3 regions of the Arthrobacter sp. StoSoilA2 genome follow, and region 2 is predicted to be linked to each of the others. Evidence: riboswitches for the same ligand, from Rfam matches in the RefSeq annotation. Region 2 holds a riboswitch; each other region holds the start of a gene.
The links. A riboswitch is a leader RNA that binds a small molecule or an ion and turns the genes downstream of it on or off. The one in region 2 is predicted to bind thiamine pyrophosphate.
Positions count from the first base shown of each region.

Region 1: another riboswitch for thiamine pyrophosphate. It lies ahead of thiO (glycine oxidase ThiO); the one in region 2 lies ahead of LDN82_RS13190 (bifunctional hydroxymethylpyrimidine kinase/phosphomethylpyrimidine kinase).
Region 3: another riboswitch for thiamine pyrophosphate. It lies ahead of LDN82_RS19725 (ECF transporter S component); the one in region 2 lies ahead of LDN82_RS13190 (bifunctional hydroxymethylpyrimidine kinase/phosphomethylpyrimidine kinase).

Region 1 covers NZ_AP024643.1:3,345,432-3,355,302, forward strand. The annotation lists gene moeB (molybdopterin-synthase adenylyltransferase MoeB) at 1-789, opposite strand, end outside; gene LDN82_RS15135 (TetR/AcrR family transcriptional regulator) at 796-1,530, shown strand; gene LDN82_RS15140 (DUF3107 domain-containing protein) at 1,581-1,805, shown strand; gene LDN82_RS15145 (hypothetical protein) at 1,841-2,143, shown strand; gene LDN82_RS15150 (4a-hydroxytetrahydrobiopterin dehydratase) at 2,209-2,592, opposite strand; gene LDN82_RS15155 (thiazole synthase) at 2,607-3,404, opposite strand; gene thiS (sulfur carrier protein ThiS) at 3,408-3,644, opposite strand; gene thiO (glycine oxidase ThiO) at 3,641-4,897, opposite strand; TPP riboswitch at 4,890-5,007, opposite strand; gene thiE (thiamine phosphate synthase) at 5,035-5,718, shown strand; gene LDN82_RS15175 (ferritin-like fold-containing protein) at 5,763-6,431, opposite strand; gene LDN82_RS15180 (RNB domain-containing ribonuclease) at 6,473-7,957, shown strand; gene LDN82_RS15185 (DEAD/DEAH box helicase) at 8,244-9,871, shown strand, end outside.
Region 2 covers NZ_AP024643.1:2,903,868-2,913,738, reverse strand. The annotation lists gene LDN82_RS13195 (Rne/Rng family ribonuclease) at 1-1,205, shown strand, start outside; TPP riboswitch at 1,350-1,448, shown strand; gene LDN82_RS13190 (bifunctional hydroxymethylpyrimidine kinase/phosphomethylpyrimidine kinase) at 1,440-2,996, shown strand; gene rplU (50S ribosomal protein L21) at 3,373-3,681, shown strand; gene rpmA (50S ribosomal protein L27) at 3,741-4,004, shown strand; gene obgE (GTPase ObgE) at 4,138-5,724, shown strand; gene proB (glutamate 5-kinase) at 5,714-6,862, shown strand; gene LDN82_RS13165 (glutamate-5-semialdehyde dehydrogenase) at 6,889-8,253, shown strand; gene LDN82_RS13160 (hypothetical protein) at 8,336-8,575, shown strand; gene nadD (nicotinate-nucleotide adenylyltransferase) at 8,631-9,266, shown strand; gene LDN82_RS13150 (hypothetical protein) at 9,274-9,871, shown strand, end outside.
Region 3 covers NZ_AP024643.1:4,319,331-4,329,201, reverse strand. The annotation lists gene LDN82_RS19755 (Na+/H+ antiporter subunit D) at 1-1,187, shown strand, start outside; gene LDN82_RS19750 (Na+/H+ antiporter subunit E) at 1,184-1,750, shown strand; gene LDN82_RS19745 (monovalent cation/H+ antiporter complex subunit F) at 1,747-2,025, shown strand; gene mnhG (monovalent cation/H(+) antiporter subunit G) at 2,015-2,395, shown strand; gene LDN82_RS19735 (DUF4235 domain-containing protein) at 2,392-2,652, opposite strand; gene LDN82_RS19730 (NUDIX hydrolase) at 2,689-3,366, opposite strand; TPP riboswitch at 3,572-3,708, shown strand; gene LDN82_RS19725 (ECF transporter S component) at 3,788-4,408, shown strand; gene LDN82_RS19720 (ABC transporter ATP-binding protein) at 4,408-6,006, shown strand; gene LDN82_RS19715 (energy-coupling factor transporter transmembrane component T) at 6,003-6,797, shown strand; gene LDN82_RS19710 (GNAT family N-acetyltransferase) at 6,794-7,387, opposite strand; gene LDN82_RS19705 (penicillin acylase family protein) at 7,502-9,634, opposite strand; gene LDN82_RS19700 (UDP-N-acetylglucosamine 1-carboxyvinyltransferase) at 9,838-9,871, shown strand, end outside.

The DNA.
Region 1 (9,871 bases), 440 kb from region 2:
AGGATCCTTGGAGACCTTGATTTCGCGCCAGCTGCCGCCAAGCGCATCGAACAGCGCCACCCGGCCAAGCAAGGAACGGCCGACGCCGGTAATCAGCTTGACTGCCTCAGTCACCATGAGGGATCCAACGGCAGCACACAACATACCGAAGACTCCGCCCTCACCGCATGAAGGCACTGAGCCGGCAGGCGGGGCTTCAGGGTAGAGGTCGCGATAGGTGGGGCCGTGCTCGGCCCAGAAGACGCTGACTTGCCCGTCGAAGCGGAAGATGGAGCCCCAGACGTACGGCTTGCCGAGAATCGCGGCGGCGTCGTTGACCAGGTAACGGGTGGCAAAGTTGTCCGCACCGTCCAGGATGAGATCGTAATCCGCGAACAGCTCCAGGGCATTCGAGGAGTCAAGGCGGACGTTGTGGAGGACAACATCCACCAAAGGGTTGAGCTCCGCAATGGCCTTCCGCGCAGATTCGATTTTGGGCGTGCCCACATCGCTGACGCCGTGGATGACCTGCCGCTGCAAATTGCTGAGGTCTACGTCGTCGTCGTCGACGATTCCCAGGGTTCCAACGCCCGCCGCGGCGAGGTACAGCAATGCCGGAGATCCCAGCCCGCCGGCACCTATGACAAGAACTTTCGCATTCTTAAGCCTGCGTTGGCCCAGAGCGCCGATTTCCGGAATGATGAGATGCCGGGAGTACCGTTCCACCTCGGCCGACGTTAGTTCGGCGGCCGGTTCAACGAGGGGCGGCAGGACGGCGGGCGCGGGGCGGGCAGCAAGAATTGAGGCCATACCCCAATGTATGCCTGCCGATGCCGCCCGGTCATATTACCCACCGGTACAGTGGTCATAACTGCAAAGGAAAGGCGGCAGACTGTGGCTGACGGCACACGGGCAAACGATGGAGCACCAGCGAAGCAAGAACGGACTGGTTCGACGCGTTCAGCAAGGTTGCCCCGGGACGAGCGCCGCGCGCAGTTGCTGAACGCCGCCTTGGAAGTTTTCGTATCCAACGGCTTCCACGGTGCGGCCATGGACGAAATTGCCGAGACAGCACATGTGAGCAAGCCGGTCCTGTATCAGCACTTCCCTTCCAAGCGCGAGCTGTACATGGCACTGCTGGACAGCCACCTGGCCGCCCTGACCGATTTGATGCTCAATGCCCTGAACTCCACCACGGATAACAAAGAGCGCGTGAAGGCAGTCATGCGGGCCTACTACAGGTTCATCGCCGACGACGACCAAGCCCACCGCCTGGTTTTCGAGTCTGACCTCATCAATGACCCCGATGTCAGCTCGCGCTTGGAAACGTTCAACAAAACGTTCGCCGACGCAGTGGCCCACGTCATCGCCGAGGACACCAAGTTGCCCCCTCTGGAGGCGCAGCTCCTTGGCCGCGGACTGGCAGGAATGGCGCAGGTCAGCGCCCGCTACTGGCTCGAAACCGATGGAAACCTCGACCTCGATGTAGCCAGTGATCTGATCTATCGTTTAGCTTGGCGCGGAATCAGTCGATTCCCCAAAGAGTCCTAAGCTACAAATAGAGGACTGACTTAAAACTTGATTGGCTTGGAGGCCTTGCTGTGGAAGTAAAGATCGGCATTCAGAATGTTGGCCGTGAAATTGTGCTCGAATCCGCACTCGATGCTGATGCTGTCGCCAAGATTGTCGGAGAGGCCATCTCCAAGGGATCGGATCTGCGGCTCACGGATGAGAAGGGCCGCCAGATCATCGTTCCCGGCAATGTGCTGGGCTACGTTGAAATTGGTGCCGAGGAAGTGCGCCGCGTCGGTTTCGGCGCACTCTAGCGGTTCCCGGTTACAGCTGCCGCTAAGGAGTCTCCATGCTTTCACTCGTTGTGGTGGTTCTTGCCACGATCGCTACAGGATTCATCGTGTGGGCAAATGACAAGCGACACGGCAAGTACGGGATCGCATTGCCGGCGGGCGTTTCGGCAACCGTCGGCGTGCTCAGCTGGATAGCTTTCATCATGGCAGGCTTTGGTTACCAGCCCGGCCTGACCTGGATCCCCTGGGTCCTCCCCATCGTGTTGGGGACGGTCATCGCGATTGCCGTTGTGGTCTTTCTGGGCCGCAAGCGCACCCAGCATGACACCGCCGCCCTCACCAAAGCCCTGAGGCTCTAGGCACTGTTCACTCAATAAACTTCGCTGGCCATCGCCCATGGGTGATGGCCAGCGAAGTTTAACGTTCAATCCCGTTCAAGCCCCTGGGTAGCGACGCGGCTGCTGGGTAGCGATCCGGCTGCTGGGTAGCGATCCGGCTGCGCCTTGGCACCGGACGCCGCTGCCGCCTCGCTCACGGCGGTCGCAGCGGCGATGTCGCGTTGGGTCACCTGGCCCCCGGCGTCATGGGAAACGTAACGCAGGAACACCTTGTTGTAACGCCAGTCAAGATCCGGATGGTGGTTCTGTTCCTCGGCAATCCGGCCAATGGCGGCGATGAGCGCCAAGGCGTCGGCCGCCGTTGAGGTTTTGAACACGGTCACGAGGCCGTCCTGGAGCTTCCAGTCCGGGAGGTCCTTGAGGGCGGCCTCCATGGCGACCTGGGTCAATTGCTCTTTCCTGTCAGCCACCACGGCTCCTTCATTCAGAGGAACTCTGCCCGGCCTTCCATGGCCGATGACGCGAGGGCGTGCTCCCGGCGCGGAATACGGCCAGCCTGCTTGGCCAGCCTACCGGCGATCACCGCGTGTTTGAAGGCTTCGCCCATCTGCACCGGATTCTGCGCACGGGTCACGGCTGTTGCCAGCAGGACAGCATCGCAGCCCAGCTCCATCGCAAGCGCGGCATCGGAGGCGGTCCCGATGCCGGCGTCGAGCACTACCGGTACGGAGGCCCGGGACACGATCAGTTCGATGTTGTGCGGGTTCAGGATGCCCAGCCCCGTTCCAATAGGCGAACCGAGGGGCATGACAGCTGTGGCGCCCAGGTTTTCCAGGCGCAGCGCCAGAACGGGATCGTCATTGGTGTAAGCGAAAACCTTGAAGCCGCGGTTCACCAGCTGTTCCGTGGCCTCAACGAGTTCCACCGCGTCCGGAAGAAGCGTGTGTTCATCGGCAATGACTTCCAATTTCACCCAGTCCGTCTCCAGGGCCTCCCGGGCGAGCTCCGCGGTCATCACGGCGTCCTTGGCAGTAAAACAGCCAGCCGTGTTCGGCAGGACCCGGATGTTGTGGTCCACCAGGAGCTGGAACAATGAACCTGTCTCGGCCGGTGAGTATCGGCGCATCGCAACAGTGGTCAATTCCGTTCCTGAAGCCAGGAGGGCTGCTCCCAACCCGTCCAGGCTCGGCGCACCACCGGTACCCATGATCAGGCGGGAGCCGAATTCGACGCCGTCGATCACCAAAGCGTCAGTGCTCACGTCAGTTTTTGCTGCGGTCATTTTTCAGCCTCCCTGGACTGCGGTTACGAGTTCGAGTTCGTCTCCATCGGCGAGCGCAGTCGCTGCCCATTGGCTGCGCGGCACAACCTCCGAATTACGTGCGACGGCGACACCCAGCTTGCCGCCGTCGGCTGCCTGTCCCCGGTGGTCCAGCGCGCGGCCTGTGATGGCACTGACGAGTGTGCTCACGGACGCGTCGTCCGCCACGGCGTGTTCGGAGCCGTTGAGTTTGATGTTCATGGTGTGTCCTTGATTGCTGGTTGGAGGAGGTGATCCTGAGTTGCCGTAAATCGATCAGGCCGGAAAATGGACCATCGGGGGTCGGCTGGGCCGCTGATCAGTCCGCCTACGATTTTGGCGGCCACAGGCGTCAAGAGAACGCCGTGGCGGAAGAACCCGGTGGCGATCACGAGACCGTCGATGGTGCCCCCGGGCCCGGTAACTCGTCCAAGTAGGGGTGCGTTGTCCGGTGTGCCTGGCCGTGCACGGGCTGTCGCTTCCAACAGTTCCAGCTCCGCCACGGCAGGAACCAACACTTGGGCGTCACGCAGGAGTTGATAGACGCCCCCGGCGGACACTGCGTTGCTGGACGCAGACAACCCGTCCTCCCGCTGGGTGGCTCCAATCACCACCGTTCCGTCGTCGCGGGGGACGATGTAGACCGGCACCCCGCGGACCATGCCCCGGATGGTGGATGTGAGCAGCGGCTGGAGGTGTTGGGGAACGCGCAGCCTGAGAATGTCGCCGTAAACGGGCCGCAGGGGCAGGTTGAGACCCTCGGGGAGACCGCCGATCCTGGCTGCATCCAGCCCGCAGGCGAGCACAGTCTCTGAGGCCCAAACAACGCGCCCGGCGCCCGAATCGAGCTGGACCCCGCAGACGCGTTCCCCGTCCCAGAGCAAACGGGACGCTTGGAACGGCAGGGCGAAACCGTCCTCCGCTCCGGAAACCCAGGTTGCGTCACTTGGTCCGTGGGCTGATAACCCGTCCAGGAGGCATCGTGCAAGGCGCCGCGGATCCACTTGGTGATCGGCCGGTATGTCGAAGGCACAGGAAATCCCGGGGCTGAGCAAAGGCTCGCGCTCGCGCGCTTCACGCAAAGACAGTGGCTCCACGCGCAGCCCCGCGGCCTGCTGGACCGTGCGGAGGTCTGCCAGCGCACGGCGGTCGGCGGCGTCCGCACCAACGGCGATTGTCGACGTCGTGCGGTATCCGGCGGCTGATTCGCTGCCGTGGACGCTCCGGACGAAAGCCGGCCACAGTTGGGAGGATTCCAGCATGAGTTCCAGGAGGTCTTCCTCCTGGTAGTGGAGTTCACTGACCGGAGCCAGCATTCCGGCGGCAGCGAACGTCGCACCCGCTGCGGGAGTGGGATCAATGAGGACCACAGAGCGGCCCTGACGGCGGGCTTCGTGGGCGATGCCAAGGCCGATGACGCCACCACCAATGACTGCCACGTCTGCCTGCAAGGGGATTTGGCGGGATTCTGCCATATGTTTCCTTCCCTACGCCGGTATTAGCCGGATCAGGTCAAGCGGTCGGCGCTGAAGCCCTCTCAGCCGGACGGTCATATGACGCTGTCACGGCTCCCGCAGTACGTGCCCAGTTTAGAGGAACTACTCTGGTTTCCATGACCCAGCATGATGTCCACACCACTGCCCGCCTTTACTTGTGCACTGATGCCCGCAAACGCCAGGGCGATTTCGAAGACTTCGTCGACGCCGCGTTTGAGGGCGGCGTCGACATCATCCAGCTTCGCGACAAGACGCTCGAGGCCGCCGAGGAGCTTGAGGTCCTGGAGGTCCTGCACAACGTTGCCCAGCGGCACGGAAGGCTGTGGGCCGTCAACGACCGCGCCGATGTTGCCAGTATTTCCGGGGCTCCGGTGTTCCATATCGGCCAAAAAGACATCCCGTTACGCGCTGCACGGCACCTCCTCCACGACCGCACGGTCATCGGCCTGTCCACCCATACCCCGGACCAGGTTGACGCCGCGATAGCTGCCTCCCCCGGCAGGAGCGGACTGGATTATTTCTGTGTTGGCCCGGTGTGGGCAACGCCCACAAAGCCAGGCCGTGAAGCAGTTGGGCTGGACCTGGTCACATATGCCGCGGAAGCCGTAAAGCGCGCGGATGAGGAGACCGTAGGCGGCGTCCTCCTCCCCTGGTTCGCCATCGGCGGCATAGACCTCACCAATGTTGAACAGGTGGTTGCAGCCGGAGCCAGCCGGATCGTGGTGGTACGTGCCATCACTGAGGCGGAGGACCCGACGGCGGCGGCCAAGACCTTGCTGGAAGCGCTCGACGCCGGATAACCACCCCGGCGCCTTGGCTGCTGCGGAGGATATTCGAAAGTGTCCTAAGCCGTGAGCCCCAGCCCGGACATGCGTCGCCCATGCCGCTCCGCCAGCTCAGCGGTGAGGGCCTTGACTGCATTGCGTGCATCCCCGCCGCCCTTGAGCAGCGGTCCCAGCTGGGGATGTTCCATGCCTACGCGTTGTGCTTGCGTCAGGGCTTCACCGACCAGGCGGCGGCCCCACAAAGCCAGGCGCGACGCCAGGCGGGGGTCATCAGACAGGGCCCTTCGCAGGAGGATGCGTAAAACTTCCGTGGCTTGGTCGGCGGAGGCCACCTTCTGGACAAAGAGTTGCGTCCCGCCGTCAAGGAATGACGCGACCATGCGGTAGAAGTCCGATGACACGGTGTCGATCACATAGGCCTTCATGACGGATTCAAACCAGTCCGCTGGCTTTGTTCGCTCGTGGAAGTGGTCAAACGAGCGCTGGAACGGAAGCATGGCTTCTTCGGCATCGAGTCCCATCTCCGAGAGCCGGCTGCTGATCAAGGCGAAGTTTCCGTAAGCGCCGACGGCGATCTTTGCCAGCACTGCCCTGTCATGGAGGTTGGGAGCGTACCGGGAGTCGAAAGACAGCCGGCCAAACGCGGAGAGCTCGCCGTACGCCATGGCCCCCAGCAGCTCCGAAGAGAGTCGCTGGATGCGAGCATTATCGTCCAAGGAAGTGCTCATGGTCCAAGACTATCCAGCGATTTCGGGCTAACCTGATTTTCGTGTCACATCATCGGATTTCGCCCAACGTCGACGACTCGTCGGACCAGCTCGCGGCGGCATTTGCAGCCCTCCGGACCGAACTGGAGCTCCCGGGCGAGTATCCGGCCGAAGCCGTGGCGGAAGCCCGCAAAGCGGTAGAAAACCATACGCTGCCGGACCGTGACCTCAGGGACATTCCCTTTGTGACCATTGATCCCGCCACGTCCACCGACCTGGACCAAGCAGTGTTCATTGAACGTGCCGGCGACGGTTACAAAGTCCTCTACGCAATCGCGGACGTGCCATCCTTCGTTGCTCCCGGCGGGGCGCTCGATGCCGAAACCCGGCAACGGGGACAAACGTTTTACGCTCCTGACGGGAGGATCCCGCTGCACCCGGAGGTCATCAGCGAAAACGCCGGCAGCCTGCTGGCCGGTCAGGACTGCAGCGCCTTCGTGTGGGACTTCGAACTGGACCGCAATGCGGAGGTAACCGCCACGTCCGTGGCCCGTGGCACTGTCCGTAGCCGCACGAAGCTCAGTTACAAAGGTGCCCAGGAGCAGATCGATGCCGGCACAGCCCCGGAGGTCCTTGAGCTCCTCAAAGAGGTTGGCCTGAAGCGGGTGGAGCTGGAACGACTCCGCGGTGGCGCCAACCTGAACATGCCGGAGCAGGAAATCGTCCAGGCGACAGGTGGCGGAGGCTACAGGATTGTGGCCGCGCCGTCCTTGCCTGTGGAGGACTGGAATGCGCAGATATCCCTCATGACCGGGATGGCGGCCGCCCAACTGATGCTTGACGGAAAAGTGGGCATCCTGCGCACCATGCCGGCACCGGATGAGCGGTCACTGCTCCATTTCAAACGCCAGACAAAGGCCCTCGGGAAACCCTGGGACGGCGAGATCACCTACGGTGAGTACCTTCGGACACTTGACGCTTCGGATCCCAAACAACTTGCGATCCTGCACTCGGCAGGCACACTCTTCCGCGGCGCTGGATACACGCCTTTCGATGGCGAACTTCCCCCCAACATCATCCAGTCAGCCATCGGCGCACCCTATGCCCACACCACTGCCCCTTTGCGTCGCCTCATCGACCGCTTTGTCCTGGTGATCTGCGAGGCCCTCAGCAACGGCCACCAGATCCCCGCCTGGGCGCGGGAAGCACTTCCATCCCTGCCTGAGATCATGGCCTCATCCGACCAACTGGCCGGCCGGCTTGAGCGTCTGGCCATGGACACAGTGGAAGCTGCACTCGTGGCCAACCACATCGGCGAGGAGTTCGACGCGGTCGTCATCTCCGGTTCCAAGCCGTCCAATGGCACGATCAATGGCAATGGAAGGGCAAACGGAAACGGCAATGGGCCGTTCGGCATCATCCAGATAGCCGAACCCGCGGTGACAGCCCGATGTGACGGCGAAATGGAATCAGGCACCAAGGTCCGGGTGCAACTCCTGAAGGCCGATATCGCCAGCCGCGAGATCCGCTTTACGCTGCTCCCCTAAGTCCCCGCAGGACCCGAACTGCCGCCGATCCGGGCTTTAGCGCTCCCAGAGGATAGACTGACCCTGTAGTAATGGATGCCCGGTCGTTGATTCAGTTAATTTTTGAACTCAACAAGCCCGCCCCTACGCGATCTTGAGATGTGCCCGCTGGTCACCAGTGCCAGTACTTAGATAGCCCGCGATCGGCTTCCACTGGATTAGCTTGCGCGCCGGTTCGTGCTCCGGTACGGCTCCGCCACCCGTTGAGCATGCAGCGCCAATGCCCAAATGAATAAGGAAACTCCCTGTGAGTGAATTGCACACCCATGAAGTCCTGACGGACGCCACCGGCACCGAATCCATCGAGCCCGAGGAAACGATCATCTCTGATGAGACGCCCCACGAGATCGAAGAGAAATCGTTCGCTGACTACAACGTCCGCGCCGACATCGTCGAATCCCTCGCCGATGCCGGTATCACCCATCCCTTCCCCATCCAGGCCATGACGCTGCCCGTAGCCCTTAGCGGCCACGACATCATCGGCCAGGCCAAGACCGGTACAGGCAAGACCCTCGGTTTCGGTATTCCGGCACTGCAGCGCGTGGAAGGCCGCGATGACCCCGGCTACGCCAAGCTGGCCGTCCCCGGTGCCCCGCAGGCCCTGGTCATCGTTCCTACCCGTGAGCTTGCCGTCCAGGTAGCCAACGATCTCCAGACGGCATCCCGCAAGCGCAACGCCCGCATCGCCACGATCTACGGTGGCCGTGCGTATGAGCCGCAGATTGACGCCCTTCAGAAGGGCGTCGAGGTAGTGGTTGGCACCCCGGGCCGTTTGATCGACCTCTACAAGCAGAAGCACCTCAGCCTGAAGAACGTCAAAATGGTGATTCTGGACGAGGCCGACGAAATGCTGGACCTCGGCTTCCTGCCTGACGTGGAAACACTGATCGCCGGCACGCCGGCCGTTCGCCAGACCCTGCTCTTCTCCGCCACCATGCCCGGCCCGGTCATCGCGATGGCCCGCCGCTACATGACGCAGCCCACCCACATCCGCGCGGCCGACCCGAACGACGAAGGCCTCACCAAGCGCGACATCCGCCAGCTCATCTACCGTGCCCACAGCATGGACAAGACCGAGGTAGTGGCCCGCATCCTCCAGGCCCGCGGACGTGGACGCACCATTATCTTCACCAAAACCAAGCGCACCGCGGCCAAGGTCGCGGAGGAACTGGTGGACCGCGGATTTGCCGCTGCTGCGATCCACGGCGACCTCGGCCAGGGCGCGCGCGAGCAGGCTCTCCGCGCGTTCCGCAACAACAAGGTAGACGTCCTGGTTGCCACCGACGTTGCCGCCCGGGGCATCGACGTTGATGACGTTACGCACGTCATCAACTACCAGTGCGTGGAAGACGAAAAGATCTACCTGCACCGCGTGGGCCGTACCGGCCGCGCCGGCAACAAGGGAACGGCTGTAACCTTTGTCGACTGGGACGACATGCCCCGCTGGGGCCTGATCAACAAAGCACTGGGGCTCAGCGTTCCGGAGCCGGTTGAAACCTACTCTTCTTCCCCCCACCTCTACAGTGACCTCGACATTCCCGAGGGCACCAAGGGCCGCCTCCCGCGCAACAAGCGCACCCTTGCCGGCGTCGATGCCGAGGTCCTTGAGGACCTGGGCGAAACAGGCAAGAAGAACTCCCGTTCCGGCGGTTCATCCCGTGAAGGCGGACGCGATGGCGGCCGCGGCAGGGACGGCGGCCGTGGCCGTGGAAACGCAGCCAAGTCCACCGAAGCCAACTCGGAATCCAAGGGCGAGGGCGGACGCAACCGTACGCGCCGCCGTCGTACATCCGAAGCCGATGCCGCCCCTGCTGCCGGTTCCTCCGAAACCCGTACCGCTACCGGCGAAAATGCCGAGAAGCCGGCCCGCACGCG
Region 2 (9,871 bases):
AGAACAACCTTGAAGCGGCCGAGGAAGTAGTTCGCCAGCTGCGCCTGCGCGATATCGGCGGCATCATTGTCATCGACTTCATCGACATGGTCCTTGAATCCAACCGTGACCTGGTACTCCGCCGATTGGTGGAATGCCTGGGCCGTGACCGCACCAAGCATCAAGTGGCTGAAGTGACGTCGCTTGGCCTGGTGCAGATGACACGCAAGCGCATGGGCACAGGCTTGCTTGAAGTGTTCGGTGAGCAGTGCGAGCACTGCGCCGGACGCGGCGTCGTCACCCATGATGAGCCCGTGGAACACCGACGCGCCAATGTAGTTGCCGCCGAGCACCACCGTCCACACACAGAACCGCAACAGCCTGCTGCCCGGAATGAACGCAAGCGTCGCCGTGGGAAAGGTGGGGGAGCGGTAGCCGAGGAAGCAGTCTCCACCCACAGCACCGCTGCCGCCCCGGTAGCTGCGCCAAGTGGCAAGGAGTCGGTTGACCCCGTTCGCCAGGCGAAGGCCGAGGCGACCAGGGCGGCTCTTGCCACCATCGCCGCTGCAGCGCATGCCGCGCACTTGCACGACGACGAAGTTCACCGCGCGGAGGAACTGGCACGCGCAGCCGGTCAGCATCACGACACGGCTGAATCCGTGTCTGATACGGCAACCGGCGATGCCGGGGGAGCGGCCGCAGCTGATGCCGCCAGCCATGAAGCAGCGGTTCGGGAGGCACGGTCCACGCCCGTTTTGCGCTTCGGCGGCGAAGAAGTGGCGCTTCCATTCGTGGAGCACCATGAGGAACCATCTGCGGGCAAGCCGGCCATGAGCCTGGACCTGCTGGCGGAGGCGTTCTCGCACCTCGGTGCTGCACCGGCTGACGAGGAAAAGACTGTGGATACGGTTTCCGGACCTGCCACGGCTTCCGAAACTTCCGCTGCCTCCGCTGCCACTACCTCCGCCGCCAGTGCTGCGGCCACCGACGGTCAGAACGATCGTTCTTCGCGTTCGCGTGGAAGTCGAGGCCGAAGGAACCGTAGCGCGAGCAGGGCACAGGGTGCCGCAAACGAAACCAGCGTGGAGCACCACGAGGTAACTGCCGCAGCCGCGGGTGGAACGGCCCACGAGGCCAAAGCGCCGGCAGCGGAAGAGCCTGCCAAAAAGAAGGCAGCTGACGAGCCCATCATCCTCGGCGTAGGAGTTCCAGCTTCGGAGTTGTAAGCACGTCAGCACTGATGACGTATTGAAAGAGTCCCGCAGTATCCGATGTCGTCGGATACTGCGGGACTCTTTTGTCGCCGGCAGTCACATCCATGCACCCAAGCAGGCCGGTTCCCGGACCGCTGGACTTCCCGGCTACGCTAGGAAACTGACACGGGGTGCCGGGCGCTGGGCCTGGCTGAGATCCAGACCCGTTGAACCTGTCCGGTTAGCACCGGCGAAGGGATGTCCATCATGGCTTCATTGTCGAGTTCCCCTGTCTACCCCCTTGACCCCGCCGGTAGCGTTGGCGGACCCGTGGCTGCCCGGCAACATCCGCGGGTGCTTAGCATTGCCGGTTCGGATCCGTCCGGAGGCGCAGGGATCCAGGCAGACCTGAAGAGCATTGCTGCGCACGGTGGTTACGGAATGGCTGCCATCACGGCGCTCACGGCACAGAACACCCTTGGAGTCAGTGCAGTCCATGTTCCGCCCGTGGAGTTCCTGCGCCAGCAACTGGATGCCGTCAGCAGCGATATTGAGATTGATGCCGTCAAGATCGGGATGTTGGGTGACGCGTCCGTCATCCACGAAGTCCGCAGCTGGCTCGAAGACGTGCGTCCCGCCGTCGTGGTCCTTGACCCGGTGATGGTGGCCACCAGCGGCGACCGGCTTCTGCGTGGGAACGCCGAAGCCGCCCTGCGCAGCCTCCTGCCTTTGGCGGATCTCGTTACCCCCAACCTTCCCGAACTGGCTATGTTGCTGGGGGAGCCTGACGCCCCGGACTGGGCCACTGCCCTTGACCAAGGCAAGCGTCTGGCTGCCGAATGTGGAACGACCATCCTGGTGAAGGGTGGCCATTTGGCAGGAGCGGAATGTCCTGATGCCTTGGTCAATACGAGCGGCTTGCTGCGGCAGGACGTTATCGAGGTGGCCGGTCCCCGCGTGGATACCCGGAACAGCCACGGAACGGGCTGTTCGCTCTCCTCGGCATTGGCCACGGTGCAGGCCCGCAGAGGTGACTGGGAAGCGTCACTGCGGGAGGTTAAGCCGTGGCTGCTGCAGGCCCTTTCTGCGGCCGACGGGCTCGACGTGGGCAGGGGCAGCGGGCCGATCCAGCACTTTCACCATCTGGAGCCGACACGGAATCCTGCTGGCCGGTCCGGCGATTTTGCCGCGCGACTTTGGGCGGAAGCCACGCCGGAGTTGGACGCAATCTACGGCCTGGCCTTCATCCAGGGCCTGCAGTCGGGGAGGCTCCCTGAGCCCGAGTTCAACTACTACCTTGCCCAGGATGCCATCTACCTCAACGGCTATTCCCGGGTTCTGGCCCGCGCCGGTGCCCTTGCCCCCACTGAGGAAGAGCAGCTCTTCTGGGCCAAGGCGTCACAGACCTGCCTTGAGGTCGAGTCCGAGCTTCATCGGAACTGGCTGAGCACGCGCCCGGCTCCGACGCAGACCGGACCCGTGACCAAGTCGTACGTGGACCACCTCCTGGCCACTTCCGCGTCCGGCAGTTACGCTGTGTTGCTCGCAGCAATCCTGCCCTGTTACTGGCTGTACGCGGAGGTAGGCCGGCAACTCCACGCGGCCTACGTGGATGCAGGCGCACCCGGCGACCACCCGTACGCCGACTGGTTGAAGACCTACGCCGACGAGGAGTTTGCTGCCGCAACCCGCAAAGCGATCGACCTTACGGACGCAGCCGCCCTCAAGGCCTCTGCGCAGGAACGCGAGGCCATGGTTGAGGCCTTTACACACTCTTGCCGCTACGAGACGGCCTTCTTTGATGCGCCAAGGCTCTTCGCCTGAGTTCGATTTCCGTGGTTTCTGCATAGCCGATCGACGAAACTCCCGCGCGTCGCCAGCCAAATCGCAGCATTCCCGCCCAAACCCTGTAGGCTGTATGGGCACGGTGCCGGGAGAGTCCGTTACAACTGGTGATGCAAGTCACCCGATAGCCTCCGGACCCGGCCTCATTTGCAGCTGAAGGTCAAACTAGCGTAATCTTGATCTTCGGTGCTTACGCCAACACTTGGGTTATGCCCCTTGGAATTGTTCATGGGATGACTCGCGGGCTTCGATCTGAAGTCCACGGCGTTGAGGCACAGCGCGAACCAAGCCTGATTCCGGTTCAAGGTTCCGCACGCAAATTTAGTAAGAAACGTCGAGAGAAGTGAGTACCCAAGTGGTGTACGCGATTGTCCGCGCAGGCGGCCGCCAAGAAAAAGTTTCCGTTGGAGACTACGTAACGCTTAACCGCGTCCCCGGTGGAGCCGGCAGCACGCTTGAGCTGCCCGCCTTGCTCCTGGTTGACGGCGACAAGGTCACGTCCGCTGCTGCGGACCTGGCCAAGGTCAAGGTCACGGCTGAGATCCTTGAGGACCTTCGCGGTCCCAAGATCGTCATCCAGAAGTTCAAGAACAAGACCGGCTACAAGAAGCGCCAGGGTCACCGTCAGGAACTGACCAAGATCAAGATCACGAGCATCAAGTAACTTTCGTTACTCTGTTCAGATTTTCAGTTTCCCCAGAAATTTAGAGGCAGGCATTTCACATGGCACACAAAAAAGGCGCGAGCTCCACTCGCAACGGTCGTGACTCCAACGCACAGCGCCTCGGCGTCAAGCGTTTCGGTGGCCAGGTAGTTTCCGCAGGCGAGATCATCGTTCGCCAGCGCGGAACCCACTTCCACCCCGGTGCAGGCGTCGGCCGCGGTGGCGACGACACCCTGTTCGCACTCGAGGCCGGTGCGGTTGAGTTTGGTACTCGCCGCGGACGTCGCGTAGTGAACATCGTTGCTGCTGCAGCTGCAGAGTAACAACAAGTTCTGAACCGGTGGAGCGGGCCAAACGGCCCGCTCCACCGTTCTTTTAACCGCATTACAATCGATTAGGGCGCCCATGGCGCTCTGGTTTATGCAACAGCGCTGGCAACAGCAAGAGGAGATTCACGTGGCGAGCTTTGTAGACCGGGTAGTCCTGCACGTATCCGGCGGAACCGGCGGCCACGGCTGTGTCTCTGTCAAGCGGGAAAAGTTCAAGCCTCTCGGTGGACCCGACGGCGGCAATGGCGGCAACGGCGGAGACGTCATCCTTAGGGTGTCGGCGCAGACCACCACCTTGCTTGACTACCACCACGCCCCCCACCGCCACGCCACCAACGGTGGCCCTGGCATGGGTGATTGGCGTGGCGGCAAGAACGGCGAAACCTTGATCCTCCCCGTGCCGGACGGCACCGTGGTGAAGACGAAGGACGGCGAGGTCCTCGCTGACCTCGTGGGCGAAGGCACGGAGTATGTTGCCGCGGCAGGAGGCCAGGGCGGTCTCGGAAACGCCTCACTGTCCTCGCAAAAGCGGCGCGCGCCCGGCTTCGCGCTACTGGGCATTGAAGGCGAATCCAGCGACATCGTGCTGGAACTGAAGTCCATCGCCGATATCGCGCTGGTCGGATTCCCCTCCGCTGGAAAATCCAGCCTCATTGCGGCCATGTCCGCTGCCCGGCCAAAGATTGCCGACTACCCCTTCACCACCCTCATTCCCAACCTTGGCGTCGTCCAGGCCGGCGACATCCGGTTCACCATCGCCGATGTGCCCGGCCTGATCGAAGGCGCCAGCGAGGGCAAGGGCCTTGGCCACAACTTCCTGCGCCACGTTGAACGCTGCGCGGCCCTGGTTCACGTCCTGGACTGCGGAACCCTGGAATCGGACCGTGATCCACTCTCCGATCTGGCCATCATTGAGGCGGAACTGGAGAAGTACGCCGTGGACATGAGCTACGCCGGCGTAGACGGCGAAGTAGTGCCGTTGAACGAGCGTCCCAAGCTTGTTGTCCTGAACAAAGTGGATCTTCCGGATGGCAAGGACATGGCGGAGTTCGTTCGTCCGGACCTCGAAGCACGCGGCTACCGTGTCTTCGAAGTCTCGGCAACCAGCCATGAGGGCCTGCGCCAGCTTGGCTTCGCAATGGCGGAGATCGTCAAGGCTGCGCGGGATGCCGTAGAGACTGCCCCTCCCAAGGTTGCCCCGCCCATCCTTCGTCCGCGCGCCGTCAACGAGAGCGGATTCCGGATCCGCCGCGAGGAAAAGAACCTCGAGCCGCTGTTCCGCGTGTTGGGCGAGAAGCCTGTCCGCTGGGTCAAGCAGACCGACTTCACCAACGAGGAAGCCATTGGCTACCTGGCCGATCGCCTGGCCAAGCTGGGCGTCGAGACGGAGCTCTTCAAGGTTGGAGCGAAGCCCGGCGATACGGTGGTCATCGGCGAGGACGATGGCGTGGTCTTCGACTGGGAGCCCACCATGATGGCAGGCGCCGAGCTCCTGGCGACTCCCCGTGGTACCGATATCCGCGTCGCGGACATCGGCGACCGTCCCACACGTTCGCAAAAGCGCGATGAACAGCTTGAGCGCCGGGAAGCGAAGGCTGCCGCCCGTGCTGAACTCGAAGCCGAGCGCAAGGCTGGCATCTGGACTGAGTCCGTCAGCCGTCGTCGTGCCCAGCCCGTAACGGAAGGCCACCTGGATACCGGTGATGACGACTAGGACTGTCGAAATTCCGGACGCAGAGGTTCTTGAGCGTCAGGCCCTGGCCACCGCCAAGAGGATTGTTGTCAAAGTGGGCTCGTCCTCGCTGACCAGTATCAAGGGCGGCATTTCCGAGAAATCGCTGACTTCGCTGGTTAATGCGCTGGCTGACAAACGAAACGCCGGTACTGAAATCATCCTGGTTTCCTCGGGCGCCATCGCGGCAGGTCTTGCCCCGCTGGGGCTCGCCAAGCGCCCGAAGGACCTCGCTACCCAGCAGGCTGCGGCAAGCGTGGGGCAGGGCCTGTTGATGGCGCGCTATACGCAAGCTTTCAGCGCGCACGGCGTCACGGTCAGCCAGGTCCTGCTGACAGCTGACGACCTCATGCGCCGGACGCAACACACCAATGCTTTCCGTGCCCTGGACCGCCTGCTGAACCTTGGTGTCGTTCCCGTCGTCAACGAGAACGACACCGTGGCAACCCATGAGATCCGTTTTGGGGACAACGATCGCCTCGCAGCCCTGGTGGCACACCTGGTGCGCGCCGACGCACTCGTGCTGCTCTCCGACGTCGATGCCCTGTACGACGGTCCACCCTCCCACGGCGCCAAGCGCATCCCCTTGGTTCGTGGTCCGCAGGACCTCGAGGACGTGACCATTGGCAAGGCAGGCAAGGCCGGTGTAGGTACCGGCGGCATGATGACCAAAGTGGAAGCGGCGTCCATAGCTGCCGGGTCAGGGATCCACGCGCTGGTGACTTCGACGCCCAATGCTGCAGCTGCCCTGGCAGGGGAGGACGTAGGAACGTGGTTCGCCGTCAACGGCAGCCGCAAGCCCGTCCGGCTCCTGTGGCTGGCTCACCTGGCAACGGTTCACGGGCGCTTGATACTCGACGACGGCGCGGTGAAGGCAGTGCGCGACCGGCATAGGTCACTCCTGCCCGCGGGGATATCGGACGTATTCGGAGACTTCGAAGCCGGGGACCCCGTTGAAATGGTGGCTTTGGACGGAACAGTGATTGCCCGCGGCCTGGTGAACTATTCCTCGGAGGAGCTTCCCCGCATGCTGGGACGCTCCACCCAGGAACTCGGCCAGGCAATGGGCCGCGGATACGACCGCGAAGTTGTTCATGTTGACGACCTCGTACTCCTTTAGGCTGCGCCCTCATCTAAACTTGGAGCATGACTGAAGCGCTGACCCCTGACGCCCCTGTGATTTCCGACGTTTCCGGTGCCGCCGGCCAAACGCCGGAGAACCCTGTGGCAGGTGGCGCTCCGTTGTCGCCGGAAGATGTCCAGGCTGCCGTCCATGCCATTGCCGACCGCTCCCGCAAGGCCGCCCGCCGTATGGGTCAAGCCAACCGTGCGTGGAAGGACCGCGCCCTGCGCGCTATTGGTGCTGCCCTTCAGGAGCGCCGGAAGCACGTGCTGGAAGCAAACGCCAAGGATGTTGCCGCAGGACGTGCCAATGGCACATCTGCCGCTCTTCTTGACCGGCTGACGCTGACACCTGCCCGGATCGATGGGCTGGTTGCTGCTTTGGAGAACCTGGCTGGCCTGCCGGACCCCGTAGGCAACGTGGTCCGTGGCCAGACGCTGCCCAACGGCTTGCGCCTGCGCCAGGTCAACGTCCCCATGGGCGTTGTTGCTGCTATTTATGAAGCCCGCCCCAATGTCACGGTGGATATTGCCGGACTCGCGCTTAAGAGCGGCAATGCCGTCATCCTGCGGGGTGGTTCCGCTGCAGCGAACACCAATGAGGCCCTGGTGCAGATCCTTCGGGAAGCCCTGGACTCTGTTGGCCTGCCTGCCGATGCTGTGCAGACCGTGGACCAGTACGGCCGCGAGGGCGCCAACGTGCTCATGCGTGCCCGGGGTCGCGTTGACGTCCTGATTCCCCGGGGTGGACGGGAACTTATCCAGACTGTCGTGACCAACTCTGCCGTGCCTGTTATTGAAACGGGTGAAGGCAATGTGCATATCTTCATCGACGAATCGGCCAATGAAGAGATGGCGGTTGACATTCTTTTGAATGCCAAGACGCAGCGTCCCAGCGTCTGCAACACCGTAGAGACCCTTCTTGTACACTCGGGCTCCACCGTGCTGCCTGCCGTTGCCGCTGCACTTCGCGCTGCCGGAGTCACCCTCCACGTCGATGAGCGGATTGCTGCCGCTTTGGGCAAGGACGTTGAAACCGTTCCGGCCGACGACGACGATTGGGCCACCGAGTACATGGACCTGGACCTTGCCGTTGCCATGGTGGACAACCTCGATGATGCCGTCAATCACATCCGCAAGTGGACCACCGGGCACACCGAAGCGATCCTGACGAACAACCTGGCCAACGCCGAGAGATTCATTGCTGAAATCGACTCGGCTGCCGTCATCGTCAACGCCTCCACGCGTTTCACCGACGGCGGTGAGCTCGGCCTCGGAGCAGAAGTGGGTATTTCCACCCAAAAGCTGCACGCCCGTGGGCCCATGGGCCTGACCGAACTCACCACCACCAAGTGGATCGTGCAGGGCGAAGGCCAGATCCGCAGTTAGCTACGCGGTAACATAGAACAGAAGTCCGGAACGGCGGGGAGTCCCGCCGTCGAAAATCCTTGAGAACCAACTAGGGGAGAAGATGCTGTTTCAGCAGATCGCCACGTCCATAGCAGCCCAAACAGAAGGCGGCCACGAAGCGCCTGCCCCGCTCTGGGCCGAGCCGTGGGTCTTCGGAGTCAGCATGTTTGCCCTCCTGCTGGTTTTGATGTTCGTTGCCCTCTCCTACACCAACCTTGGCAACCGTCACGAGGCTGTGGAAGAGCACTCGGATCCGCACCGCCAGCACCCGAACAAGCACACCCACAAGCAGGGCCACTAACATTATCGCCGCAACTCCGCGCGGGGAGTCGGAGCGCAGGCTCCGGCTGGGCGTGATGGGTGGAACTTTTGATCCCATCCATCACGGCCACCTTGTGGCTGCAAGTGAGGTTGCCGCCAAGTTCGATCTCGACGAAGTCGTTTTCGTGCCTACTGGCCAACCTTGGCAGAAGTCCAGCAAGCAGGTCAGCAAACCCGAGCACCGTTATTTGATGACCGTGATCGCCACGGCCTCAAACCCGAGGTTCACGGTGAGCCGGGTCGATGTTGACCGTCCCGGACCCACTTACACCATCGACACCCTGCGCGATCTAAGGGCCCAGCGACCCGACGCTGATTTGTTCTTCATCACTGGCGCTGACGCCTTGGCCCAGATTCTGTCCTGGAAGGACGTTGACGAACTCTGGTCTTTGGCGCACTTCGTTGGTGTAACGCGCCCTGGCCACGAACTGGACGGCATGGGCAGGGAAGACGTCAGCCTCCTGGAAGTTCCAGCCATGGCGATTTCCTCAACGGATTGCCGGACACGCGTAGGTGCCGGGAACCCCGTTTGGTACCTCGTGCCCGATGGCGTGGTGCAGTACATCGCCAAGTATGGTCTGTACGCCCCGCACTCCGGGACCGCGCGGCCAGGGACAGGGGAGCTGGCCCCCGCATTATCCGGATCAGACGACCAAGCACGTACTGAATGAGTTTTGAATGAGCAGCCAGGAACAGCGACCCATCCGCAGCAGGCGTGAGCTTCGCCGCGCCCGCGAAGAGAACCAAGAGCCGCAGGCGGAAGCTACACCACACAAGGTAGTAGACGCCGCGGAGAATGCTGTAACTGGCCGGAATCGTCGGGCGGCGGATGCTCCCGTAGATGCAGTGGGTACCACCGCGCAGCAGCGGTCCTCCCAAATCCGCGCCCGCGACCGCGCAGCTTTGCGCACCATCAAAGAGCTTGCGGACAAGGAAGAGCAGCTCTCCGGCGGTGGACCGCCAACACGTCGCCAGCTTCGCCTGCAGCAACTCCAGCAAGAAGTGGCCACGTCTGCCAACCCCATCGTTCCCATGCCGGGCGGGAAGCCAACGGACAAACCAGCCGGCCATCCCGTGGATACCAAGGCCGCCGCTGAGGGTTCCGCTGGGGTTCCGGCACCCAGCGCTGGTACTGCCGAATCTGAAATGTCTGTAGAGCAGGCACTTGCGGTCCGTGAACTGATCGCTGCCCAGGTCCAGAATCAAACCGCCAAGCTTGAGCACATTGCCGAGCAGGATCCCCTGGCTGTCGATCCTGAGGTCCTCGCCCAGCAGA
Region 3 (9,871 bases), 1.4 Mb from region 2:
ATGCCTTCCTGACAGGTGACCTTTTCAACCTCTACGTGGGTTTCGAAATCCTGCTAACGGCAAGCTACGTGCTCATGACCCTTGGCGGGACGGGGCCGCGAATCCGTGCCGGCGTCACATACGTGGTAGTGTCCGTGGTTTCCTCGGTCCTGTTCCTCATCGCCATCGCCATGATTTACGGAGCTACCGGGACCATCACCATGGCGGACCTTGCCATCAAGCTGGCGGAGCTGGATCAAGGAACCCAGAACCTGCTGCACGTGATGCTGCTGGTGGCGTTCGGGATCAAGGCAGCCGTGTTCCCGCTGTCATTCTGGCTTCCCGACTCCTATCCAACCGCTCCGGCCCCTGTGACAGCCGTGTTTGCCGGTTTGCTGACCAAGGTGGGTGTTTATGCCATGGTCCGCACCGAGACACTCCTCTTCCCCGGCGATACCCTCAACGTGCCCTTGATGGTGGTGGCGCTGCTGACAATGGTGGTGGGCATCCTGGGTGCCTTGGCGCAGAGCGACATCAAACGTCTCCTGTCCTTCACGCTGGTCAGCCACATCGGCTACATGGTGTTCGGCCTGGCCATGTCATCCGTCACGGGCCTTGGCGCGGCCGTGTTCTACGTGGCGCACCACATCACCGTGCAGACCAGCCTGTTCCTTGTCACTGGCTTGATTGAGCGGCGGGGCGGATCGTCCTCCATTGACCGCTTGGGTGGCCTGGCCAAGCTCTCGCCACTCCTTGCCCTGTTGTTCTTCGTCCCGGCAATGAACCTTGCAGGCATCCCGCCATTCTCGGGTTTCCTGGGCAAGCTCGGGCTCCTCCAAGCGGGCGTGCAACTGGGTACGCCGCTGGCCATCGTTTTGGTAGTAGGCGGCGTCGTCACCAGCCTCCTCACCTTGTTGGCAATTGCCCGCGTTTGGAACAGGGCGTTTTGGCGTAAGCCCGAGGACGCCGAGTACCCGGACCCCGTGCTTCAGACCCCAGGCAATGTAGGGGTACTTCCCCGGACAATGGTGGGTTCCACTGCGGGCCTTGTGGCCTTCGGTGTTGCCCTCACAGTCTTTGCGGGCCCACTCTTCCACCTCGCCGACGGCTCGGCGGAAATAATGTTGGACCGCACTGCCTACATCCATTCAGTCCTGGGGGACTCCGCCCAGGTGCCAGCCGTGGGTCAGCCAGGGGCTGCCAAATGAGCCGAAAACCAATCTCCTTCCGCACTGAACTCCCGCTGCTGGTATGGCTGGTCATCGTCTGGGGCGCCTTGTGGCGGGATTTCAGCCCGGGCAACCTGCTGTTCGGTGCGCTCATCGCCGTGCTCGTGGCCAAGTTCTTCTACCTTCCGCCGGTGGAGCTCAGTGGCAGGTTCAATGTTCTTCGCGCCATTTCGTTCGCCCTGATATTCCTGGGCAAAGTGGTGGCAGCGAGCTTCCTGGTCCTCTACCTGGCCGTAGTTAAGGGGCCAAAGGTGCGTAGCGCCGTCGTCGCTGTTCCGTTGCGCAGCCATTCGGACCTCATTGTGACGGCAACCGGGCATGTTATTTCGCTGATCCCGGGCTCGCTGGTGGTGGAAGTGGACCGCTCGACGTCCACCCTGTACCTGCATGCACTCAATATTTATGAGGAAGCCGGAATCGCCAGGATCCGTCAGGAAGTCCAGAAGATCGAGGCCACATTGATCCGGATCATGGGAACGCGTGAGGAACTCGACGCTCTCCAGGATGAAGCAACCCCGGGCATGGAAGGGGCAGCCCTGTGAAAGAACTCGTTCTGTTGGTGACTGCTGTCATCCTGAGCCTGGCTGCGGTGGGAGCGATCATCCGTATCGCCATTGGCCCCTCCTTGCTGGACCGCGTTTTGGCATCGGATGTCCTGCTGGCCATTCTTGGAGCCGCGCTGGCGATCGATATGGCGATGAACCGGCACCTGAACAACTTGGTGTTGCTCGTGGCTCTCGCCGTGATCGGCTTTGTAGGCTCCGTAACGTTTGCCCGGTTTGTCGCGGATCGGAGGGATCAGAGCAATGACTCCTGAACCTACTGGCGTGGATGCCGTAATCGACGCGGTGACGGCCGTGTTTCTTGTGGTGGGTGCCCTGATGTCGCTTGGCGCAGCAATTGGCCTCCTGCGGTTCCCCGACCTCATGAGCCGCATGCACGCGGCAACGAAGCCGCAAGTCCTGGGTCTTTTCCTGATGCTTGCAGCCATGGGTCTGCAAATGCGCACATGGTGGGTTTGGCCGGTTCTCGTGGTGGCCTGGATATTCCAACTGCTGACCGCACCGGTCTCCGCACACATGGTGGGCCGCTCCGCTTACCGAACCAAGCATGGGCACCGCGAACTGCTCACAAAGGATGAGCTTGAAGCGGTTGTCCAAAGGGCAGCCGGCGACGATTCTACCTAGACGATGTCGTGGGTCTTTGCGAAGCGGGCGATGGCACGCTGGGTGCCACGGCTCGCGAAAACCTGGATGAGCGTACTGACGAAGGCCGAAATCAGCGCGAAGGACAAGGCTGAGCGGAGGCTCGTTTCCATATCGTCGTGGCCCGTGGGCGGCTTGTTGCCGGTGGCCTTTTCCCAGCCCTTGTTGACCAACTTGGTGCCGACGAATCCGGCTGCAAGGCTTACTCCGGCACCCAGCAGCTTGAAAAAGAGGTTCATGCCCCCAGCCTAGCCTCACATGCAGGCGGGTTGGGACTAGCGGCGGTTTTCGCGTTCCTTGAGGAAAGCTGCCATGGAACCGCGTGGTGCCAGGACAGGAACAACATCGTGATCGGCTTCCCAGACGGCATCCACGGTTCCGAGACCGGAAATTTCCTTGAGCAGGTAATACGTGGGCGGCATCAGCTGCAATTTACCGGCCGCCTCGGCCGCCAGGATCCCGTCCACCGGCATCCAGAGTGATTGCCACGCTTCAGTGGTTTGGTGCTGGGGTGCTGCTTCCGGAGCAGGCTTGGCTACATAGAAGTACGTGTCGAAGCGCTTGGGCATGTCCGTGGGCGTGACCCAGTTTGCCCAGGGGCGAAGGTCTGAGGCGTCAAGGCGAAGTCCGGCCTCCTCCCAAACTTCCCGCAGGGCAGCGGTGAGCACCATGCCTGACTTTGCCGGGGCCTGTACAGGATCGACGGCGATGGAACTCAGATGCCAGTCTGCAGCGTGCTGTTCCAGCAGCCGGACAGGGTAATCCCATCCATCCTGGTCAGCGGCATCAACCCGGCCGCCCGGAAAGACCACCATGCCGGCGGCGAAGTCCATGGTGGCAACCCTGTGCTGGACGAAGGCCTCAAGCCCGCCCGGTGCGTCACGGAGCAGGATGACGCTCGCGGCAAGGCGGGGTTGGGGAACTGGCATGTCCGTAATGGGAAGGTCCGTCATGAATTACCCCTTTGCCGCGTCGATTCCTGCTGGATCATTGTCTCAGGTCCTGTTGTGGGGCCCGGTGTGCGTGCTCAGACCGGAGAATGGGGCGCAGAGCCGGCCCCGCAACGCAGGAGAAAGGGGAGCCAACCGCTTTGTGACTAGCCCAAGGAGCCCACGAACACCCACAGGTGTAAACTGAACCACGCCCATAAGGGCAGATTAATAACGACAGGGGAGCGCCGCCGTCGGACCTTGCAGAGATGCAGGTGACGCGAGGGCGCTGAGAGTGCGGACAGCCGCAGACCCTCGAACCTGATCCGGTTAGTACCGGCGCAAGGGAGTCGAGCTTCTCAGAGTGTCCGGATCCGGGCGGCGCAGGCCGGCCGGGGGTTTCCGGGGAGCACTTTCCCCTCCTGTACCTCAGGAGGCAGAAAAAATGACCACGGCAAGCGTGAAGAAGACCAGTTATAACTGGCGTGTTGTAGACATCGTGGTGGCAGCTTTGATTGCCATCGCCGGCGGCGTGATCTTCTGGGCCTGGTCCCAGGGCGCCGCAATCGTATCCATCCCCATGAACGCCACGTATCCGCCGCTCACCGGTTTGATCGCCGGTGGCTGGATGATCCCGGCCGTCCTGGGCATGCTCATCATCCGCAAGCCGGGCGCAGCCCTGTTCTGCGAAGCCGTCGCCGCCACCGGCGAACTCATCATGGGTTCCCAGTACGGCACCACCGTCCTCATCTCCGGCGTCCTCCAGGGACTGGGTGCGGAACTCGTCTTCGCTGCGTTCCGGTACAAGAAGTTCGACCTCTCCGCTGCACTCCTCGCAGGTGCCGGCTCGGGCCTCTTCTGCGGTCTCAACGATTCCTTCCTGCCTTGGGGCTGGAACATCGCCTACGAAGCAATCGACAAGCTGGCTTACATCGCCTTCACCACGCTCTCCGGTGCGATCATCGCGGGCGCGCTGTCCTGGGTTGCCACCCGCGGGCTGGCCAAGACCGGTGTACTGAGCTCCTTCGCGTCGCGGAAGGCTGCTTCGGAGCCCGTCTTCAACTAATGCCTGCCACGCAAAGCAGCGGCCAGGTACGGCCTGCCGCCATCACCGCCCAAGGGTGGGGATGGCGGCATGCCGGACGTTCCACACCCGCCATCCAGGACCTCGATCTCCGGATCGAGCCCGGTGAGCGCGTGCTCTTGCTGGGTCCATCGGGCGCAGGGAAATCGACACTGCTCCACGCCCTCGCCGGTGTGCTGGGTGATGAGGAGGACGATTCCGACGAGACCGGCTCGCTGCTGATCGACGGCGTTGCTCCCCGCGAACAGCGCGGCCGCGCAGGTCTGATGCAGCAGGATCCGGAAACCCAGGTAGTGCTCTCCCGGGTGGGTGACGATGTCGCGTTTGGCGCCGAAAACCTGGCCGTTCCCCGGGAAGAAATTTGGGCGCGCGTCCATGAAGCGCTCGACGACGTCGGGTTGCGCACCGCTGCAGGCGGCGGCTTGGCACTGGAGCACCCGACGGCGGCCCTCTCCGGCGGGCAGAAGCAGCGCCTTGCGTTGGCTGGCATCCTGGCGATGCGGCCCGGGCTGATCCTCCTGGACGAACCTACGGCCAACCTGGATCCGGTGGGCGTGCTCGAGGTTCGGGACGCCGTACAGCGCTGCCTGGACAAGACCGGCGCCACTTTGGTTGTCGTTGAACACCGTGTGTCCGTGTGGAAGGACCTGGTGGACAGGATCGTGGTCCTCCAGCCACCCTCGGCCGGGGGCGGTGTGCTCCTGGACGGCCCCCCGGATCAGGTGCTCACAGAGGCCCGCACCATGTTGATGGCAGCGGGAGTGTGGGTGCCCGGGTACGTTCCGACGACCCGCGCCCGCAGGAGCACAAGTCAGGAGTTGGGCGGCCATGAATCCACGCACCAGCTCCTCCTCGTCGCACAGGACCTGGCTGTTTCCCGTGGGAAGTCCCGCCGCCGCCGTTTCAAGACCATCCCGCCCGTCCCCGTGCAATCGGATATCAGTGCACAAGTACGGGCTGGCCAGGCACTGACCATCACGGGTCCGAACGGTGCAGGCAAATCTACTTTTGCGCTCACATTGGCCGGCCTTCTGGCGCCGGTTGACGGCAAGGTGAGTGCCGCCGTCGAGCTTTCCGAGGGAGCTGGAATCGACCCGTTCAAGTGGAAGGCGGATCAGCTGATTTCCCGCATTGGCACCGTGTTCCAGGAACCGGAGCACCAGTTTGTGACGGGCAAGGTTCTGGACGAGCTGATGTTCGGACCAAAGCATCTGGGCCACGGCGAAGAACGCGTGGATGAATTGCTGGAGCGTTTGCGGCTCACGCATTTGGTGGACGCGAATCCTTACACGTTGTCCGGCGGCGAGAAGCGCAGGTTGTCCGTGGCCACGGTCCTTGCGGCCCACCCTAAGGTGCTGGTGCTGGACGAGCCCACGTTCGGCCAGGACGCCAACACCTGGGCCGAACTGGCATCCTTCCTCTCTGAACTGCTCGATGCTGGAACAGCCGTTGTGTCCGTGACGCACGACGAAGAATTCAGCGCGGTCCTGGGCGGCACCGAGCTCCGGCTGGATCCAGCTACGCCGCAAGTTCCGGACCCGCACAGCGAAGCAGCCCGCCAGGAAGCCGGTGCTGCATGAGGGACGCCCTGAACCTGCGCGGCAACCACGCCCTCCTTACGCGCGCCAACCCCTTGGTTAAGTTTGTGTCCGTGTTCCTCATTTCGCTGGTGCTGGCATTGTCGATCGACTGGGTGTCCGCTTCAACGGCCCTCGTCGCCGAGCTGGCCCTGTTCCCGTTGGCTGGCCTCACGCTGGGGCTTCTATGGCAGCGGGCCTGGCCGCTCATCATCGCTGCAGCGATAGGTGGCTGGAGCACCGCAATCGTGGCGGCTGACAGCGGGGCCGTACTGCTCGACGTCGGACTCTGGTCCATCAGCGAAGGTTCCCTCCAGCTGGGGCTGGGTTTCATGCTGCGCGGCTTGGCGATTGCGCTGCCAGCGATCCTGCTGATGACCTGCACCGACCCCACCGACCTGGCCGACGCGCTGGCACAAAAGGCAAGACTGCCACACCGCTTTGTCCTTGGCTCGCTGGCCGCGATGCGCCTGGTGGGATTGATGGCTGAGGAATGGCAGACCATCGGCATGGCCAGGCGGGCCCGCGGAGTGGGTTCGCAGGGCAGTCCGCTGCAACGGCTCAAGGCAACGCTTGGACAGAGCTTCGGGCTGCTGGTCCAGGCAGTGCGTCGGGCTTCCCGGCTGGCCATCACCATGGAGGCGCGTGGTTTCGGTGGCGGGCAGAGAACGTGGGCCCGGGAATCCACTTACTCCCTCCTGGATGTCTGGGTCCTCCTGGGCGGCCTCGTCATCGCTGCCGCTGCTGTACTGGCGGCCGTCGGCGCTGGAACGTGGAGTTTCGTCTGGCGTTAGCTCTTCCGTTGGATCTTCTCGAACCTTGCCCGGGTGAGGAACCCCAACTGGGCTTCCTTTTCAGCCAGCTGGATGACGGGGCCAAGCTCGAAACACGTGGTCTCGAGGCGGCGAACTGCCTTTGCGTTGCGGGCGTCCGGCTCAACAATGATCCGGTCCTTGCCGGGCAGGGAAAACATGTATCGGATGAGGGACGTGACGAGACGTGGTGTGAAGTTGGGAATCGGACGCCTTGCAGGCGCCAGCAGCAAATGCATTCCGATGTCCTCCTCCCGCGCCGGGTATGCCTCGCCTACCGGATCGTGTAACGGTTCATAAGTCTGGAAGAGCGCCAGCGGCTCGCCATCGACCACCACCAAAAAGGCATGGTGAGTGTCCAAGGAATCAAGGAACCCGTAAATCTCCAGGACGTCCTCGCGCGAATGCTCCAGCATGCCCCAGAACCTGGCACGAGGCTGGCTGACCCAACCATGAATGAGGTCAAGGTCTTCGGCGGGAACCAAAGGGACGATCCGCAGTACGCCCCATCCGTGGAGTTCTTCGGTGTAGATCGTGGTCCGGACAGCGAAGTCCCGGGTGCTTGTGGTCATGATTTCCTTTGGGCTGGGCTGGGCTGGGCTGGGCTGGGGTGGGCTGGGCTGGGCTGGGGTGGGCTGGGCTGGGGAGGGCTTGCTGGGCTTGGTTCGTGCGTATTAGGGGGCGTCTTAGGGGTGGTCGTGACTGAGCTCGCTCCAGTCCGTGACCACAGGGATCATCTTTCCTGAGGCCCAGAGCGGCATCTGGTCTGTAAAATGTGGGTGCTCCGGCCGTCCGGCAGCGCCGAATGGCACAATCCAACGGCTGTTGCTGCGATCGGACAGGTCCCAGACATAGCGGGCCACGGGTCCGCGGAAACTGCGGTCGTCCACACCAGGGAGGCTTTCGGTGCAGAGTACGCATCCGGTATCTCCGCTTAGCTCTGCGGTTGGTGCGGAAGCGGCGAGGTCGCCTGGGAGAACGTGGACCGCCAGGAGCTTATGCCGATCGCCCCATACGGCACCGTCCAGCAAGGAGTCTTCCAAGGCTGCATCCTCGAGTGCGGCCGCGGCCTCCACAGCCATATCGATACCAAGCTGCGAGGCTCTAACCAACAGCGTTTCAAGGGCGAAACCGATGCGTGAAGCCACCGACAGCCAGGGTCCGAACAGAGGGGAGTACCCGGTAGGTTCAGCCAGAGCCGCCAGCGCGGGATGACGGGCTATGCGCTGAACCAAGGCGCCCCGCCATGACGCGAAAACGGCCGCAGTGTGGCTGCCGGCCGCCATTGTCCCGTCCCACTCGAGCAGCAGCGTTCGCAGTGCCTTGGCCTCCCTGGACATATCTGCCGGGTCGAGGTTGCCCAGCACCTCCCGGAACATGGGCCATGGACCGAGCAAGGAATCCATATGGATGGATTGCATGTGGTCCACGGTCAGTTCACCATGCACTTCCTCCAGAAGCTCCCGGATCCGCAGAGCCCTATGGGCGGGGGCGAACTCCATCGCTACGGCCTCGCCGCCGCCTGCAGCACGATCATTGGCGCTGACTGCAAGCCGTTGGACCTCTGTGCGCGGCAGGACAATGTAATCGCCGTCCCAGGCATGCCGTGCCGACAACGCCGGAGCAGGCAACCGACGGTTGGCCGGATTTCGTTGGGGAACCAATCCAGCCACGAAATGCCGTACCGCTCCGGCAGCATCAGCAGTCACGACGCTGTTGACCGGTTCCACCCACGAATCGAAGGCTGCTTCGACGTCGCCCACACTCCCGCTTCTCAGCAGCGGCAGGAGGGCTTCGAAACCGAGCCGCCCCTCAACCTGCGCCGGGAAACGCAAACTCAACGCGGCGCCGTCGGGCGTTTCCGAGATCACTGGACCGCGGGCGGTCTCGATGATCTCCACTGTCTCTGTGCCTACAGAGTCGCCATGACGGATGTGGATGGTTTCGCTACTTACGACGGCGGGTTCCCAGCCTCGCGGGCCGTGCGCCTCGACGCGCTCGCCACCCGCCTCCGGGGCGGGGACGCGGCGCAACTGCTCTTCGAAGAGGTCCTGGTAGTCGGCCATGGCGTTGGTGACGGCCCAGGCGGTCTTTCCGGTGTGGCCAAAATGCGGCAGCCCGGGGACGCCGGGAAACGCGAAGCCGACTGCGTCGAACTCCGGGCACGCAAGCCGAACCTGCTGGTACACACCGGGGAGTTCCATGAGGCGGTGTGGGTCGCCGGCGATCAGGGGGAGTCCGCTCGCGGTCATTGAGCCGTGGACCGCCCACGCGTTGCTGCCGGACCAGACCGGGGCTTCGATGCTGAACAAGCTGATGGCATCGTGGCCCAGCGTCCTGGCCACGTGGGCGCGGAAAAGTTTGTTGGGGAAGGTGGAGAACAGAATGTGATGCACCAGGAACACCCCTAGCGGCGTCCAAGGGTTCCACGGTTCGGGTGCGCTGCCGGAACCGTCAAATTCGGGCCCGCCGCGCAGATTGTTGGCCAGCGCGTGGTTGACGCCTGCAACATACTGGCCAACCCATCGTTGGGTTGCGGGATCCAGCCCGTTGAAACAATGGCGGGCAGTCTCGTTCAGCCGGGACTGGCGGGCAAAACGATCCCACACCACCGCATCGGGCCCTAAAACTTCAGCCATGCGGCCCTCCGAGCGCCAGCGCTCCAGCTCAATCTGCCATGATCGATCCGTTGCTGCGTTCATGCCCTGCAGGAAGGCGAGTTCATCCGCGGACCCGGCCCACAGATGGGGGATTCCCCAGTGATCGCGGTAAACCCCGGAGCCGTTTGGCGGGGCGGGGTTTTGCGTCGGGGGCGTCATTCTCTCAGACCGCTTTCAAGCTTAGGTTAGGCTTACTTAAGTTCAAGATAGGTTGCTTCGGCCCGGTTCTCAAATCGTGGGGCTTTCCATGAAGAAGCTGATTTTGAGGCGGAGTTATCGCACTATGCGGGTACCGTGTGATGTTTGCCGCTGAATCGGCAATTTGTTCAGCAGTTCTAGCTCACTTGTGATATTTCTTGAGTATGACGCAACCTACCGCCGAGAATGTAGGCCTCC